Regions from separate parts of the Pseudomonas prosekii genome, predicted to be linked through region 1. Evidence: riboswitches for the same ligand, from Rfam matches in the RefSeq annotation. Region 1 holds a riboswitch; the other holds the start of a gene.
The links. Region 1 has a riboswitch for cobalamin ahead of cobO (cob(I)yrinic acid a,c-diamide adenosyltransferase). Riboswitches for the same ligand answer to the same signal wherever they lie in the genome.
Positions count from the first base shown of each region.

Region 1 (5,302 bases):
TGGCGCGTAATCAATAGGTTTTCTTCGCGGAGGTGTTGATGACCGCTCGCACGCTCAATCTCGACGATTCCCTTTATCAATACCTGCTCGACGTTTCCCTCAGGGAAACGTCGCTGCTCAAGCGCTTGCGCGACGAAACCCAGGCACTGCCGATGGCGCGCTGGCAAGTGGCGCCGGAGCAGGGGCAATTCCTCGCGTTACTGGTCAAACTCACCGGCGCCAAGCGCTTGCTGGAAGTCGGCACCTTCACCGGCTACAGCGCGTTGTGCATGGCGCAAGCGTTGCCCGATGACGGCTCGCTGATCTGCTGCGATATTGCCGGCGACTACAACGCCATCGCGCGCCGCTACTGGCAGGAGGCGGGCGTTGCCCAGCGTATCGATCTGCGCCTGGCGCCGGCGCTGGAAACCCTCGCCACGCTCGATCAGCCAGGGCAGTTTGACCTGCTGTTCATCGACGCCGACAAAGCCAATTACCCGAATTACCTCGAACACGCCCTGCGCTTGCTGCGGGTCGGTGGTCTGGCAGTCTTCGATAACACGCTGTGGAGCGGGCGGGTGCTGGAAAGCAATCCCGAAAGCGCGGATACGCGGGCGATTCAAGCGTTGAATCGAGCGTTAAAAGAAGACCAGCGCGTGGACTTGTCGCTGCTGCCGATAGGCGACGGCCTGACCCTGTGCCGTAAACGCTAGCCATAAACACCGATCAACCTGTAGGAGTGAGCCTGCTCGCGATGACGGCGTTACATTCAACACAGATGTTGAATGTTGAGGCCCCATCGCGAGCAGGCTCACTCCTACATGGGTTATGCGGTGGGGCGCAAACACCGATCAAAACTGTGGGAGCGAGCTTGCTCGCGATGACGGCCTAATATTCAACATTGATGTCGAATGTCATGGCCCCATCGCGAGCAAGCTCGCTCCCACATGGGTTGCGCGCTGGCGCCGGGGTTACTTAACCGCCGAAACCCGCCACACCTTGTTCCCCACGTCATCAGCCACCAGCAAGCTGCCTTGCTGATCAATCACCACACCCACCGGGCGGCCCATGGCTTTTTCGTCCTTGTCGAGGAATCCGGTCAGCACATCCACCGGTTGTCCGGTCGGTTTGCCGGCGCTGAACGGCACGAAAATCACTTTGTAGCCGCTGTACGGTTTGCGGTTCCAGGAGCCGTGCTGGCCGATGAATGCGCCGCTGGTGAACGACGGCAATTTGCTGCCCTCCGCAAACGTCAGGCCGAGCGAAGCGGTGTGTGGGCCGACCGCGTAATCCGGGGCGATGGCTTTGGCCACCAGATCGGGGTTTTGCGGTTCGACGCGTACGTCAACGTGCTGCCCGTAATAGCTGAACGGCCAGCCATAAAACGCGCCGTCCTTGACCGAGGTGATGTAGTCCGGCACCAGATCGCTGCCGATCTCGTCGCGCTCGTTCACTGCCGTCCACAACGCGCCGCTGGTAGGTTCCCAGCTCATGCCATTAGGGTTACGCAGGCCCGACGCGAAGATCCGGTGATTGCCGGTGGCGCGGTCGACTTCCCAGATGGCCGCGCGACCTTCTTCCTGGTCCAGGCCGTTTTCGCCGACGTTGCTGTTCGAGCCAACGGTCACGTACAGCTTGCTGCCGTCCTTGCTGGCAATGACGTTTTTGGTCCAGTGGTGGTTCAACGTGCCACCCGGCAAATCGACGACTTTGATCGGCTCGGACTTGATCGACGTTGCCCCGGTTTCATAGTTGAAACGCAGCAAACGGTCGGTGTCGGCAACATACAAATCATTGCCGACCAGCGTCATGCCGAACGGCGAATTGAGGTTTTCCAGGAACACCGTGCGGGTTTCGGCGACACCGTCGTGGTCCTGATCGCGCAGCAGCGTGATGCGGTTGGCGCTCGGCACGCCGGCACCGGCGCGGCCCATGACCTTCTCCATCACCCAGCCACGAATGCCTTTGCTGTCATCAGGTTTCGGCGGCGCGTTGGTTTCGGCCACCAACACATCACCGTTCGGCAGCACGTAGAGCCAGCGCGGGTGATCGAGGTTTTCGGCGAACGCGGCGACTTGGGTTCCGGCGGCAGCAGTCGGTTTGGCGCCGGCCGGCCAGCCAATCGCGGGGGCGATATTGACTGTCGGGATCAGGGTTTTGTTTGGTTCGGGCAACTTCGGCGATGGGCCGGTGCCGTCCGAGACTTGCAGGCTGGACGTCTCGCCGCAGGCAGCAAGGCCTCCGGCGAGCGCGATGACAAAAACGAGCTGGGGCTTGCGCATGCTGACCTTCCCTATGAATGCACTGGTTTATTCATAGAGAAGCGAACCGCCGCGATGGTTCAACCCATCGACCCTAAGCAATCAACCCGTCAACCGCGGGCCTCTTTGAGCAGCACGGCGATCCCCGGGTGATAGTGGCCGCCCTCGTTGCGCAATTTGCGGTAGGCGTAAGGGAAATACCAGGCGACCGCGCACGTGTGTTCCTTTTGCAGATCGTCGAGCATGTCCTGCAATTCTTCCGGGGTGGCGCTTTGCTGCGGCTTGTGCGGCGTGACAAACAGACAGCCGAGTTTCAGGTCGCTGGCGTAGCTGATTCGCCTCGCGTCACTGGTGATATCGGCCAGTGCCTGGGTCAGATTCAAGCCGTTGACCTTCGGCCAGCGCTGGCTGGTCTGCAACCAGACGCGTTCATCGCTGGTGGCAATCATCAAGTCGGCGCGGCCATTACGGTCGCCATCCTCAGTCTGCTTGCGCGTCGGCGTCTGCTGCAACGTGACCATTTCGGCCATCCACGCCGCCGCCGACAGCAGCCCGCGATTGGCGTTTTCGTCGAACCAGTACGGCGCATCGTTATCGCCGCGCACCGCGTTATAGCGGTCGATACAGTCAAACCAGCGTTCCAGCAGCGGACGTAGGAATTCCAGCTTCGGATTGCTGATGATCATGCCTTGCATGGTGCTCACCCTTGTTATTGTGATGTGAGATTGTGGCTCTTTGATATCGCTGCCAAGCGTAGTGCACAAGATCAGCCACGACAAATGGATCGAAGGCAGTTATTCACCCGCACGGCGCCCGGCTTTAATTGACGCTCCACCCCCAACCCTCTAACCTTCGCGGCTTGTTTCAGGTGCTCTGTGACTGCGGTCGACAGGGTGAAACAGGGAAGCCGGTGCGTGCGTCGATTCAAGCAATCGACAAGCATCATCCCGGCGCTGCCCCCGCAACGGTAAATGAGTCAAAGACTGCGCCAACAGCCACTGTGTCGAACGACATGGGAAGGCGCGCAGTCCGGCATCCGCCACTCATGAGCCCGGAGACCGGCCTGATCCATCCAGCGGCATCACGGTGGGCGATGCCAGGCTTCTTGCCGTCTATTCTTGTGCCTGCCCGCCGTTATCCAGCCTCAACGGAGAGCTCCCCCATGACTGATACCCCCGATCGTGACGAACGCCATTTGGCGCGCATGTTGCGCAAAAAAGCGGTGATCGACGAACGCATCGCCAACTCGCCGAACGAATGCGGTTTGCTCCTGGTACTGACCGGCAACGGCAAAGGCAAAAGCAGTTCGGCGTTCGGCATGCTCGCCCGCTCCATGGGCCACGGCATGCAGTGCGGCGTGGTGCAGTTCATCAAGGGTCGCAACAGCACCGGCGAAGAATTGTTCTTTCGGCGCTTCCCGGAACAGGTGCGTTTTCACGTGATGGGCGAGGGCTTCACCTGGGAAACCCAGGACCGCCAGCGCGACATCGCGGCGGCCGAAGGGGCGTGGCAAGTGTCCCGCGAACTGCTGCGCGATCCGTCGATTGGCCTGGTGGTGCTGGATGAACTGAACATTGCCCTGAAGCACGGCTACCTCGACCTCGATCAAGTGCTCAGCGATTTGCAGGCGCGTCCGCCGATGCAGCACGTGGTGGTCACCGGTCGCGGGGCTAAAGCGGAAATGATCGAACTCGCTGACACGGTCACCGAAATGGGCGTGATCAAGCATGCGTTCCACGCCGGGATCAAAGCGCAAAAAGGCGTCGAATTGTGAGTTCTGCTTTATGAATATCAGCCGTCATTGCCCGGCGGTGCTGATCGCCGCGCCGGCCTCCGGTCAGGGCAAGACCACCGTCACCGCCGCGTTGGCCCGCTTGCATCGCAATCAGGGGCGCAAGGTGCGCGTGTTCAAATGCGGCCCGGACTTTCTCGACCCGATGATTCTCGAGCGCGCCAGCGGTGCGCCGGTCTATCAATTGGACATGTGGATGGTCGGCGAGCAGGAAAGCCGTCGACTGTTGTGGGAAGCCGCCGGCGAAGCCGATCTGATCCTGATCGAAGGCGTCATGGGCCTGTTCGACGGCACGCCGTCCAGTGCTGACCTGGCGCGGCACTTCGGGGTGCCGGTGCTCGGCGTGATCGACGGCACCGCCATGGCCCAGACCTTTGGCGCCTTGGCATTGGGCCTGGCGCGCTATCAACCAGACTTGCCGTTTGCTGGCGTTTTGGCCAATCGTGTCGGCACCTTGCGTCACGCGCAATTGCTCGAAGGCAGCCTCACCGAAGGCCTGCGCTGGTACGGCGCGTTGTCGCGCGAAACCGGGATCGAACTGCCGAGCCGTCACCTCGGACTGGTCCAGGCCAGCGAGCTCAACGACCTCGACCTGCGCCTCGACGCCGCCGCCGATGCGCTCGCCAGCAGTTGCGAGGTAGCGCTGCCACCGGCAGTCGAATTCGCTACCCCGGATGTGCTCGAAGCCGAGCCGCTGCTCGCCGGCGTGCGCATTGCCGTGGCGCGCGACGAAGCGTTCGCCTTCACCTACGGCGCCAGCCTCGATTTGCTGCGAGCGATGGGCGCCGAATTGCTGTTCTTCTCGCCCATCCGCGACAGCCAGTTGCCCGAAGCAGACAGCCTTTATCTGCCGGGCGGTTACCCGGAACTGCACCACGTCGCGCTGGCGCAAAACACTTCGATGCTCAACGCCATCCGCGCGCATCACGCCGCTGGCAAACCGCTGCTCGCGGAATGTGGCGGCATGCTTTATCTGCTCGATTCGTTGACCGATGTCGATGGCACACGCGCCGAACTGGTCGGTTTGCTGACCGGTGCTGCGGTGATGCAAAAGCGCTTGGCGGCGCTGGCGTTGCAAGCGGTCGAATTGCCCGAAGGTTTATTGCGCGGGCATACCTATCACCACTCGTTGACCAGCACTGAGCTGGAGCCGATTGCCCGAGGTTTGAGCCCGAATGGTGGGCGTGGGGCGGAGGCGGTTTACCGTCAGGGGCGGATGACGGCGTCGTATGTGCACTTTTATTTCCCGTCGAATCCGCAAGCGATCGCC
Region 1 covers NZ_LT629762.1:930,803-936,104, reverse strand. Annotated here, with positions in the region: gene BLU01_RS04290 (C40 family peptidase) at 1-17, shown strand, start outside; gene BLU01_RS04285 (O-methyltransferase) at 39-692, shown strand; gene BLU01_RS04280 (PQQ-dependent sugar dehydrogenase) at 951-2,261, opposite strand; gene BLU01_RS04275 (hypothetical protein) at 2,351-2,935, opposite strand; cobalamin riboswitch at 3,090-3,321, shown strand; gene cobO (cob(I)yrinic acid a,c-diamide adenosyltransferase) at 3,403-4,014, shown strand; gene BLU01_RS04265 (cobyrinate a,c-diamide synthase) at 4,025-5,302, shown strand, end outside.

Region 2 (5,302 bases), 840 kb from region 1:
GAGTTCCGGGTCCGGGCGGTCGTCGCCGGGCACCAGAATCAGTTGCACACCGCGCGCGGACAATTCGACCAGGCGCTCGACGCCGTAACGCCAATAACCGATGCCACCGTGCAGCGAAATCAGAATCACTTTGGCGTGACGCAGCACTTCATCGACGTACAAATCCACCGAGGCGTGATTCTGCACCTGCATCGGATTGGCCAGGCGCACGCTCGGGTAATCGTCGGGCAATTGCTGCGCGGCCTCGGCGAGCAGCGCCAGGCTGGAGTCGCCGCTGCACAGGATCACCAGTTCGGCGGGGGTTTGCCCAAGGTCGGCGATGTTGTCATCCGAAACGAAACCGCCGGGCTGGGTCCTGAGCAGGTGCATGGCTTAAACGCTGAGCGCGGCGCGCAGTTGCGCTTCGAGTTGGCCGGCGTCGAGTTCCTGACCGATCAACACCAGACGCGTGCTGCGCACTTCATCGGCGCCCCACTGGCGGTCGAAGTGCTTGTCGAAACGCGTGCCCACGCCCTGAATCAACAGGCGCATCGGCTTGTTCGGAATCGCCGCAAACCCTTTGACGCGGAGGATGCCGTGCTTGACCACCAATTGCGTCAGCGCGTCCATCAGCAGGCTTTCGTCGGCCTGCGGCAGTTCGATCGAAATCGAATCAAAAGCGTCGTGATCATGATCGTCTTCACCTTCGTGGTGATGATCGTGATGGCTGTGGCGGCTGTCGATGTGTTCTTCGGAACCGGCGCCCAGACCGATCAGCACGTCCAGTGGCACGCGACCGCTGCTGGCTTCGATGACTTTGACCGCTGGCGGCAGCTCTTCGGCGACTTCCAGACGTACGCGAGCGAGGTCTTCCGGGCTGATCAGGTCGGCTTTATTGAGGATGACGAGGTCAGCGCTGGCCAGTTGGTCGGCGAACAATTCGTGCAGCGGCGATTCGTGATCGAGGTTCGGGTCGAGTTTGCGCTGGGCGTCGACTTGGTCCGGGAACGCGGCGAAGGTGCCGGCGGCGACGGCCGGGCTGTCGACCACGGTGATGACCGCGTCAACCGTGCAGGCGCTGCGGATTTCCGGCCACTGGAAGGCTTGCACTAGCGGCTTTGGCAGGGCCAGGCCCGAGGTTTCGATGAGGATGTGGTCGAGGTCGCCGCGACGCGCGACCAGTTCACGCATCACAGGGAAGAATTCTTCCTGAACCGTGCAGCACAGGCAGCCGTTGGCCAGTTCGTAGACGCGGCCATTGGCTTCTTCTTCGGTGCAGCCGATCGAGCACTGCTTGAGGATTTCGCCGTCGATGCCCAGCTCGCCAAACTCGTTGACGATCACCGCGATGCGCCGCCCTTGCGCGTTGTCGAGCATATGCCGCAGCAAGGTGGTTTTGCCCGAGCCGAGGAAGCCGGTGACGATGGTGACGGGGAGTTTGGCCAGTGTTTTCATCGGATGCCCTTTGGCAAGGTGGCGGGCATACGGGACGACGACCGCAGCGATGAAGGCGCGGAAGATTTCGCCACCGGATCACCCCGCCCGGTTGTAGTGAGAATTCGTTTCGAGGCAGGTCTCCTGGCTTTCGGCGCGCCGGCCTCGGGGGCCTGGCATTCGCTGCGCCTTCCCGCGAACCCGTTTTGGAGGGGATTTGCAGTGGCGTGGCAGCGAACATCACCGTTCACAGTTGCGGGGGCAGCCGCGGCATCGACCGCGTTCCCTTCTTAGCTTCGGCACCTGCCGAAGAACCTCGAAAGCGCAAGGCTACGCATGGTGCGGGGGCGGGTCAATGTCTGCAGGCGATTGCGATGCCTGTGGCGAGGGGGCTTGCCCCCGTTGGGCTGCGAAGCGGCCCCCGACATTCCTTCAGGCAGACCCCACACCCAGTTTTTGCGACGGCTTCGCCGCCGAACGGGGGCAAGCCCCCTCGCCACAGAGTTGAGAACCCCTGCCAATTGACGCTTCGCCCCGCGCATGCTCTCCTACACGCCTTGTTACGGGTGCCCTTCACAGGGTGAAACGGGAAACCGGTGAATCATGTGCTTTACTCTAAAGCCATGTCAGTCCGGTGCTGCCCCCGCAACGGTAAGCGAGCGAAGAATCAGATCCACTGTGTCGGCAGTTCGGCATGGGAAGGCGATTCTTGCAGGCTCGGGCATTTGCCCTCGCCCCTCGTGAGCCCGGAGACCGGCCCGCAACGCAAAGTGACCACTACGATCACTGAATGACAAACCCGCGGTGGGCGGGCGCTGTTTAGGCTTCTGCGCGCTCGCTCGCAGGGGTTTTCATGCGCTCGATTCACCCGCTGACAGACCAGAGGGAAGCGCCATGTCGATCATCACCAGCACCGACCACAGCACCGCCACCAGCAACACTACGACCCTGAGCCAACGCCTGACCGCCGCCGTCTGCGCGTCGATTCTCGGCGCGTGCCTGGTGTATTTCGCCGGTTTCTCGCACATCGAAGCGGTGCACAATGCCGCCCACGATACCCGTCACAGCTCTGCGTTCCCGTGCCATTGAGACCTGCCGACATGATCAAGCGTATCGCGCAAACCGCAGGTTTCACCGGGCTGCTGGCCGCCCTGTTGCTGACCCTGCTGCAAAGCTTCTGGGTGTCGCCGCTGATTCTCCAAGCGGAAACCTATGAAAAATCCGAACCCGCCGCAGCCGTTGTCGCTCACGAGCACAGTGAAGGTGCAGCCGCCGCTCACACGCATGACGCCGAAGCCTGGGAGCCGGAAGACGGCTGGCAGCGCGTGTTGTTCACCACGGGCGGCAATCTGGTGGTCGCGGTCGGTTTTGCGCTGATGCTCGCGGGCCTGTACACCCTGCGCGCGCCGACCAAAACCGCCCAGGGCCTGCTCTGGGGCCTGGCCGGTTACGCAACCTTCGTGCTGGCGCCGACCCTAGGCCTGCCACCTGAACTGCCGGGCACCGCTGCCGCTGACTTGGCGCAACGGCAAATCTGGTGGATCAGCACCGCAGCGTCCACCGCGGTCGGCATCGCGCTGATCGTGTTCAGCCGCCACTGGCTGATGAAGATTCTCGGCGTGGCGATTCTCGCGGTGCCGCACGTGATTGGCGCGCCGCAACCGGAAGTGCACTCGATGCTGGCACCGGAAGCGCTGGAAGCGCAGTTCAAAATCGCTTCGCAGTTGACCAACGTGGTGTTCTGGCTGGCCCTTGGCCTGATCAGCGCCTGGTTGTTCCGCAGCAAAAGCGACGGTCAATACCACGCATGACCGATGCCAGCACAGCGCCGACCCTGGTGGTCGGCCTGGGCTGCCAGCGCGGCTGCCCGGTCAGCACGCTGCGGGCGTTGCTCGATCAGGCATTGCAGGCGCATCACATCGAACTTCGGCACATCAAGGCATTGGCCAGCATCGATCTGAAACGCGATGAGCCGGGTTTGGTGGAATTGGCTGAGCAACTTGGCTTGCAATTGATGTATTTCAGCAGCGAGCAATTGGCCGGTTATCAACCACAACTCAGCCATCAATCGCAGATCGCTTTCGAGCGCACCGGCTGTTACGGCGTGGCAGAAAGCGCGGCCCTCGCCCTCGCTGAACATCTGGCCCAGGCGCCAGCAAAACTGCTGATTTCGCGACAAAAATACGCCCAAGCCACGCTCGCATTGGCCAGTGCTGCGTAAAATCCCCGATAATCCCCGCCTCGATCATGAGCAATCTTCATCTGAAGCCTTGCCTCGAAGGTTTTTCTCAGCGTTTTTTCAGGAATTGACGATGACCGTCTACTTCATTGGCGCCGGCCCCGGCGACCCGGAACTGATCACCGTCAAAGGCCAGCGGCTGATTCGCAGCTGCCCGGTAATCATCTATGCCGGCTCTCTGGTGCCGGCGGCGGTGCTCGAAGGGCATCAGGCGGAAACGGTGGTCAATAGCGCCGAATTGCATCTGGAACAGATCATCGAGCTGATCAAGGCTGCGCACCTTGAAGGTCAGGATGTGGCGCGTGTGCACTCGGGCGATCCGAGTTTGTACGGCGCGATTGGCGAGCAGATTCGTTATCTGCGCGAGCTGGATATACCGTTTGAAATCATTCCGGGTGTGACCGCGACAGCGGCGTGCGCGGCGTTGCTCGGCGCTGAGCTGACCTTGCCGGACATCTCGCAAAGCGTGATTTTGACCCGTTACGCGGATAAAACCGCGATGCCTGCAGGTGAGGAGCTGGGCAGTCTGGCGCAGCATGGCGCGACGATGGCGATTCACTTGGGCGTCAACCATTTGCAGAAAATCCTCGCCGAACTGCTCCCGCATTACGGCGCGGACTGCCCGATTGCGGTGATCCACCGCGCGACCTGGCCGGATCAGGATTGGGTGGTCGGGACAATTGACGATATTGCCGAGAAGGTTGCGGCGAAGGGCTTTCGGCGTACGGCGCTGATATTGGTCGGTCGAGTGCTGGGCAGCGATCAGTTCAGCGAGTCGTCGCTGTATCGCGCCGGGCATGCGCATCTCTACAGGCCCTGAGACCACACATAGCCCTGTGGAGAGTCCCCTCACCACAGGGAAGTGTTCACGCATAAAAAAACGGCGCTCACGGGGCGCCGTTTTTTTATGTCGCAGTGAACACCTTACTTAGTAGTAGGCGTTTTCTTTCTGCGTGTGGTCGGTCACGTCACGAACACCTTTGAGCTCCGGAATGCGCTCGAGCAAAGTGCGCTCGATGCCTTCACGCAAGGTCACGTCCGCCTGGCCGCAGCCCTGGCAACCGCCGCCGAACTTCAGCACAGCGATGCCGTCTTCGACCACATCGATCAGGCTGACCTGACCGCCGTGGCTCGCGAGCCCCGGATTGATCTCGGTTTGCAGGTAGTAATTGATGCGCTCGTTGACCGGGCTGTCGGCGTTGACCATCGGTACTTTGGCGTTTGGCGCCTTGATGGTCAGCTGGCCGCCCATGCGGTCGGTGGCGTAATCGACTACCGCGTCATCCAGAAAGGCTTCGCTGAACGAATCGATGTAAGCGGTGAAGTCTTTCAACCCCAGCGCGGTGTCTTCTGGTTTTTCTTCGCCCGGCTTGCAGTAGGCAATGCAGGTTTCGGCGTACTGGGTGCCAGGCTGGGTGATGAAGACGCGAATGCCGATGCCTGGGGTGTTCTGCTTGGAGAGCAGATCTGCCAGATAATCGTGGGCGGCGTCAGTAATGGTAATAGCGGTCATGGAAACTCCTCGCAGGCTTGGGCGCAGTTTACGCTAATCATCGCGCGGCACAAAGTCCTAGTATTTTTGTCGGGAAAGAGCCAGCGCCGGTTCGGCAGCCTTTTCCCCGTCGATCCGCGCTTTAAGCCACCGATAGC
Region 2 covers NZ_LT629762.1:88,765-94,066, forward strand. Annotated here, with positions in the region: gene cobN (cobaltochelatase subunit CobN) at 1-369, opposite strand, end outside; gene cobW (cobalamin biosynthesis protein CobW) at 373-1,434, opposite strand; cobalamin riboswitch at 1,531-1,747, opposite strand; cobalamin riboswitch at 1,961-2,189, shown strand; gene BLU01_RS00430 (CbtB domain-containing protein) at 2,308-2,502, shown strand; gene BLU01_RS00435 (CbtA family protein) at 2,514-3,224, shown strand; gene BLU01_RS00440 (cobalamin biosynthesis protein) at 3,221-3,634, shown strand; gene cobM (precorrin-4 C(11)-methyltransferase) at 3,726-4,472, shown strand; gene nfuA (Fe-S biogenesis protein NfuA) at 4,581-5,165, opposite strand; gene BLU01_RS00455 (acyltransferase family protein) at 5,223-5,302, opposite strand, start outside.
Region 2: it holds a riboswitch for cobalamin, as region 1 does, so the genes downstream of both, BLU01_RS00430 (CbtB domain-containing protein) here and cobO (cob(I)yrinic acid a,c-diamide adenosyltransferase) in region 1, are expected to answer to the same signal.